2 regions of the Propionimicrobium sp. PCR01-08-3 genome follow, and region 2 is predicted to be linked to the other one. Evidence: predicted binding sites of a transcription regulator. Region 2 holds the regulator's gene; the other holds the start of a gene.

Region 1 (3,413 bases), 430 kb from region 2:
GACCGTTGGTTGAGGGCTCGGCCCGGGCCCACCGCTAGTCTGCTGCACGCAGGGAATAGTAGCCGGTCGTCCGGGTGCGGCGTGCGCAGGCTCGGCCGATCGATGCCGAACCGTCACTCTGCAGACAACCAAACAGGCGGTGGCCCGAGCCCCAATTGGAAGCCCGGGCCACCGCCCGTTTTGATGCGAAGTCAGCGACTACTTGTCGTCCTCGTCCTCGTCGTCCTTCTTCTCGACCACCAAGGTTTCGGTGGTGAGCAGCAGTGACGCGATCGAGGCCGCGTTGGCCAGTGCCGAACGGGTCACCTTGACCGGGTCGAGGACACCCTGATCGATCAGGTTGCCGTATTCGCCGGTCTTGGCGTTGTAGCCCTCGTTGGCGCCGAGTTCGGCAACCTTGGCTGCGATCACGTAGCCGGGCACACCGCCGTTCTCAGCGATCCAGCGCAACGGCTCGACGAGGGCCTTGCGGACGGTCTGGATGCCGACCTGCTCGTCCTTGTTGTCGGTCTGGACGCTCTCCAGCACCTTGGCGGCGTGCACCAGGGCCGCGCCACCACCGGCGACGATGCCCTCTTCGATGGCCGCGCGGGTGGCCGAGACGGCATCCTCGATGCGGTGCTTCTTCTCGTTCAGCTCCACCTCGGTGGCGGCGCCGACCTTGATCACGCAGACGCCACCGGCGAGCTTGGCAACACGCTCGGCGAGCTTCTCACGATCCCAATCCGACTCGGTGCGCTCCATCTCGGCACGCAGCTGCTCGACGCGAGCCTTGACCTCTTCCTGGTCTCCGGAGCCGTCCACGATCGTGGTGTTGTCCTTGTTCACGACGACGCGACGGGCGCGTCCGAGAACCTCGAGACCCACCTGGTCGAGCTTGAGGCCGACCTCGGGGGCCACGACCTGGCCACCGGTGAGGGTCGCGATGTCTTGCAGCATGGCCTTGCGGCGATCGCCGAAGGCCGGAGCCTTGACGGCAACGGCGCTGAAGGTGCCCTTGATCTTGTTGACCACCAGGGTCGACAGCGCTTCACCGTCGACGTCCTCGGCAATGATGACCAGCTGGCCGTGCGCTGCGATGACCTTTTCGAGCATCGGCAGCAGCTCGTTCATGTTGGAGATCTTGCCCTGGTTGATCAGGATGTAGGGATCGTCGAAGACGGCCTCCATACGGTCCTGGTCGGTCACGAAGTAGGCGGAGATATAGCCCTTGTCGAACTGCATGCCCTCGGTGAAGTCGAGCTCGGTACCCAGGGTGTTCGACTCCTCGACGGTGATGACGCCATCCTTGCCGACCTTGTCGAAGGCCTGCGCGATGATCTCGCCGATCTCGTCGTCGCGGGAGCTGATGGTGGCGACGCTCGCCATGTCGGCGGTCGACTCGACCTCACGGGCTGCCGAGTGCAGCTCGTCGGTCACCAGGCCGACGGCCTTGTCGATGCCGCGCTTCAGGCCGACCGGGTTGGCGCCGGATGCGACGGCCCGCAGGCCCTCGTGTACCAGTGCCTGTGCCAGCACGGTCGCGGTGGTGGTGCCATCGCCGGCCACGTCGTTGGTCTTGGTGGCGACCTCCTTGGCGAGCTGAGCGCCGAGGTTCTCGTAGGGATCGGTGAGGTCCACTTCCTTGGCGACGGTCACGCCGTCGTTGGTGATGGTGGGCGCACCGAACTTCTTGTCGAGGACGACGTAGCGGCCCTTGGGGCCCAACGTCACCTTGACGGTATTGGCGAGGGTGTCGACGCCACGCTCCAAAGAGCGGCGTGCCTCCTCGTCGAATTGAAGCTGCTTAGCCATGAATCAGCGCCTCACTTCTCGACGACTGCGAGAATGTCGCGGGCGTTGAGCAGCAGGTAGTCAGTGGCGTCGTAACGCACCTCGGTGCCGCCGTACTTGCTGAAGATGACGACGTCGCCTTCCTTGACGTCCATCGGCACGCGGTTGCCCTTGTCGTCGATGCGACCGGGTCCGGCGGCGACGACCTTGCCTTCCTGCGGCTTCTCCTTGGCGGTGTCCGGAATGACCAGACCCGAAGCAGTGGTGGTTTCGGCCTCGAGAGGCTCAACGAGGATGCGGTCCTCGAGCGGCTTGATCGTGGTTGCCACGTTCAAACCCCTTTCTGTTGTCTAGGTGTCACGTTGCAGTACGAACGGGACGTCGTCGCGGTGCCGTTCCGATCGTTGGCACCCGACCTGGTCGAGTGCCAAAAACCACATTAGCCCCGCCGTTGGCACTCACACAAGCCGAGTGCCAGACGAGATGCCGTGGCGGCAGACGAGCACGCGCGTCCCGTCGACGGTGGGGCTGATGACCCAGGTCGCCTGGTTCGGGCCCTTGGGCTTGACCGTGCGGCGCAGCCGGGCGGGATCGATGTCGACCGCACGCTTCTTGATCTCCAGCACGCCGACCTCGTTGTCGCGCACCCAGGCCTTCAGCGTCTTCTGATGGAAGTCGAGCGTCTCCAAAACCTCGAAGCAGGACGCGAAGACCGTGCTGATCGGCTCGTCACTCGACAGGTAGGCGACCCCGGGGCCCAGCAGCCAGGTGGCCGGGCTGATCTGATCGATGGCCCGTGCTCTGATCACCGCCCCGTCCGGTTCGAGGATAAAACGCCCAGGCTCCGCCACCGGCATGTTGGACGCTACGGGGCTCGCCTCGATGCGGTGCTCTCCGGGCAGCAGAACCGCCGCGCTGACCGAACCGGATGGGCTATCGAACCTCCATAGCCCCGCCTCCACAACATCACCATGATCACAGACCCAGCAGGCCTCGACGCCCTCAGGGATGAGCTCGCGGGGCAGCCCCGGGCCGAGCTTCGCGCAGACCGGGCGTCCGCTCTCGAACAGCCCGAGGACGAATTCCCATGACGGACTGAAATCGGAGACCCGCCAACTGCGTCCGGCACCGGTGCGCCGGGCGGGGTCGACGAAGATGGCGGTATGTTCATCGGCGTCGGCCAGCAGCCTCGAAGCGAGTTCGACGGCGTCCCCGCAGATCACCTGCGCACCGGGCAGATTGGCCCGAGCTAATTCGGCGGTCAACGGGTCGGCTTCGACCGCGACGACCTCCAAGCCGGCGTCCAGAAAACCGAGGGCGTCGGCACCGATGCCGCAGCCCAGATCGATCACCCGGCGCACGCCTGCTGCACGGAAACGCTCGGCTCGCCAAGCCGAAACCGCGGGACGCGTGGCTTGCTCCAACCCATCGCGGGTGAACCACATCGCTGCTGCCCGCTCGCCGAATTTGGTCCGGGCCTTACGCCGCAGACTGGCCTGGGTGAGCGCGAACGCGGCGACGTCCGCGTCAAAGTGGGCGCGCAGCCGCGATGCAGCGGCCAGCGATTCGGGATCGGTTTCGGCCATCGCCAGTTCGGTGGCTTCCAGCCGCTCGTTCCAGAACGATTGCCCGATCACCGG
Region 2 (3,413 bases):
CGCCATCGGCCACCAGCAGATACTCGCCGATTCTGGTCCGTTTGACCACAGCCGCGTGGCGACCCTCATCATCGGTGACCTCGATAGACTCACCGATTCGCATGTCGTCAGATAGCTCAGCGAGGTACAACGGGTCAGTCATGATTCATGCCTTCCACGTATTCGGGGCGACCGCGGGCCTCCATCAGCGGGTAGTGAACCCACTGCCTGACCGCCGATCACACTTGCCAGCACTGCTCCCAATGCCCCGCGAGGGAGACTTACTGGAAGGCGTCTTTCAACCGGTTGAAGAATCCCTTTTCTTCCGACTTGCTCAGCACCTCGGGACTTCCCTCGCCGCGCATCTGGGCGAGTTGAGCGAGCAGCTCACGCTGCTCGGCGTCGAGCTTCGTCGGGGTCTGGACGAGCATGGTCACCCCGAGATCGCCGCGCGGGTTCTCGCCGCGGCGGTTCGCCCGCAAGCTCGGCACCCCGTGGCCCTTGATCGTCAGGCGGGTACCCGATTGGGTGCCGGGCGGCACATCGAGATGCACCTTGCGGTTCTCCTCGGGGCAGTCGGGCAGCTCGGACTCCAGGGTGTCGATGTCCATCTCGGTGCCGAGAGCCGCCAGCGACATCGGCAGCCTGATGACCATCTCCAGATTGTCGCGATCGCGGCGGAAGGTGTCGTGCGGCATGACCTGAATCTCGACATACAGGTCACCTGCGGGCCCCGCACCCGGCCCGATCTCGCCCTGGCCCTGCAGGTGCACGCGGTTTCCGGTGTCGACGCCGCCGGGGATCTTCACGTTGATCGTGCGCTGCTGAGACACCCGGCCATGGCCCGAGCACTCGGGGCACGGTTCGGGAATGATGTTGCCGAAGCCTTGACAGGCCGGGCAAGGCTGCGAGGTACGGATCTCGCCGAGAATCGAGCGTTGCGAGACGATAATCTCGCCACGGCCGTGACACTGAGTGCAGGTGACCGGATCGCGTCCGTCCTTCGATCCGGAACCGTTACAGGTCTCACAGATCAGATAGGTGTTGAAGGTGACCGGCTTCGTCACCCCGAATACGGCCTCGGGCAAAGTCAACTTGGTGCGCACCAGCTGATCTTGACCGCGACTCACCCGTGACTTCGGACCACGACCGCCTGGCGCCTGGCCGAACATCGCGCCGAAGAGGTCGCCGATGTCGAACCCGCCGCCGGCGGAGCTGAACCCGGAGAATCCGCCCATGCCGGCGAACGGGTCACCGCCGGAGGCTCCGTGACTCATCGGGTCGCCGCCGCGATCGAAGGCCGCTTTCTTGTTCGGGTCGCTGAGCACCTCGTAGGCCTCGTTGACCTGCTTGAACTTCTCTTCCGCGTCCGGATCGGTGGCCACGTCGGGATGCACCTTCATGGCCATCTTGCGGTAAGCCTTTTTGATCTGGTCGGCGGATGCGTCCCGGGAGACGCCCAGTACCTGGTAGTAGTCAGGGTTGCTCATCAGTTGTTCTCGTTCATCCTTCTGCCAGGAATCGTCCGACGTAGCGGGCGACGGCCCGCACGGCCGCAATTGTTGACGGGTAATCCATTGATGTCGGTCCGACGACTCCGAGCGACGCCCAGACCTCGTCGGAACCGTATTCGCTTGCCACCAGCGATGTGCTGTGCAGCGGCACGTACGGATTCTCCTGCCCGATCCGCACGGTCACATCGCCGGAGTGGTCGCCGACCGCGTCGTCCAATAGACGCAGCAGCACGACCTGCTCTTCCAGTGCATCCAGCACCGGGCCGATGGAACGTTCATGGGACGCGCCGTAGCGCATCAGGTTCGGCATTCCTGCCACGGCCACTTCGCTTGACGGATCGTTGGCCACCATGGCGTGCAGCGCGGCTGTGATGCGTCCGAACCGTTGCTGGTCGAAGCCTTCCGTCGCCTCGATCTCGGCCAGCGCGGCATCGGCCTGCTTCGGCTTCTTGCCCGCGATCGCCGCGTTCAGTTGGTCGCGCCATGTTTCCAACTCGTCTTCGGTATGGGCGTCGACCAGCACCGAATGCTGATCGATTCGTGCGGTCGAATCGATCAGGATCACCAGTACCCGGTCAGGGCTCAAGCTGATCACCTCGACGTGCCGCACCGTCGCCGCACTGGACACCGGGTATTGCACGATCGCGACCTGGCGGGTGAGCTGCGCGAGAAGGCGCACCGTTCGATGGACGATGTCGTCCACGTCGATTGCGCCGGCCAGGAATGTCGAGATTGCTCGCCGTTCCGCACCCGAGAGCGGCTTGACGGTCGCCAACCGGTCGACGAAAAGCCGGTACCCCTTGTCGGTGGGCACGCGTCCGGCGCTGGTATGCGGCTGAGCGAGATAGCCCTCCTCTTCGAGGACGGCCATGTCATTGCGGATGGTCGCCGGCGAGACACCGAGGCTGTGCCGGTCGACAAGCGCCTTGGAGCCGACGGGCTCACGGGTCGCGACGAAGTCTGCGACGATGGCGCCGAGCACTTTCAGCTTTCGGTCGTCCATCGTTCCCTCCCTCGCGCAGAACTGGCCTCGGCCTGACCCACAGGCTACTGGCACTCAGCAATTCCGAGTGCCAATATTACCCCGGACACCGAGTAACGCCAGCCGGAGCGTCCTTGCCGTCGCCGATTCACCAGCAGCAGACCTGAACGACCTTCGAATGCGCGCACCGGGGTGGCCCGCCACATCCCTACCTGAGCCAAGACACGTCCAAAAAATCACTGAGTGCGCTCATTCTTCGTCACTCATGGAATCGCCGCCGGCGAGCTCACTTATCGGCCGGCCCCCTCCAGCGTCCGGTCACATACTTGGCCACGCCGGGATTCGGCGCACAACAGATGGCCTCGGCGTTTCTGCTCGCGGGCCCGTAGGGCTGGCCGTCGACTTGGCTGATGACCCCGCCGAGCTCCGAAAGCATCAGTAAGCCGGGCAGGTGATCCCACGGCTTCGGATTGCGGTAGACGAAGAAGTCGGCGCCCCCGGTGAGCAGTTGAGGGTAGTCGAATCCGGCGCAGAAATTCGATCCGATGGGCTCCGCGAAACCGTCGGAGGAATCGAAGCACCGCCATACCTTCTTGGTGCCTCCGGCCCTGAGAGGTTGCATGGACGCGCCGCCGTCCTCGGCACCATCTGCTGAAGGCCGCGATGGTGCGGGGGTGGCGAGCCGCTCGCCGTTGCGAGTGACACCGGAGCCCTTTTCGGCCACGAACGCGTCCCCGCTCTCGGGGTGCAGAATCCACGAGCGAGTCACCTCGGTGCGCCTGATCTCGGCGATCATCACCGCGTAGTGCGGGTTTCCTCTCACGAAGTTCCCGGTGCCGTCGACGGGATCCACGGTGTATGCGATTTCCGCCGATCCCAGGCCGCCGGGAATGTTCGGGTCGGCGAAGGTGGCTTCCTCCCCCACGATCAGGCAGCCG

Evidence for each region. Region 2 encodes HrcA, which represses chaperone genes, less so after heat shock. Its sites were predicted from a motif close to TTGGCACTCGNNNNNNNCGAGTGCCAA; they were not measured.
Region 1: a site for HrcA is predicted at 2,178-2,204, ahead of groES (co-chaperone GroES). Genes of this name have one in related genera too.

What each region holds. Positions count from the first base shown of each region.
Region 1 is NZ_CP127390.1:515,762-519,174, reverse strand. It holds gene mptB (polyprenol phosphomannose-dependent alpha 1,6 mannosyltransferase MptB) at 1-48, opposite strand, end outside; gene groL (chaperonin GroEL) at 199-1,794, opposite strand; gene groES (co-chaperone GroES) at 1,806-2,102, opposite strand; gene QQ658_RS02520 (THUMP-like domain-containing protein) at 2,232-3,410, opposite strand; gene QQ658_RS02515 (NUDIX hydrolase) at 3,407-3,413, opposite strand, start outside.
Region 2 is NZ_CP127390.1:943,354-946,766, reverse strand. It holds gene QQ658_RS04445 (16S rRNA (uracil(1498)-N(3))-methyltransferase) at 1-142, opposite strand, end outside; gene dnaJ (molecular chaperone DnaJ) at 261-1,469, opposite strand; gene hrcA (heat-inducible transcriptional repressor HrcA) at 1,483-2,496, opposite strand; gene QQ658_RS04430 (inositol monophosphatase family protein) at 2,762-3,413, opposite strand, start outside.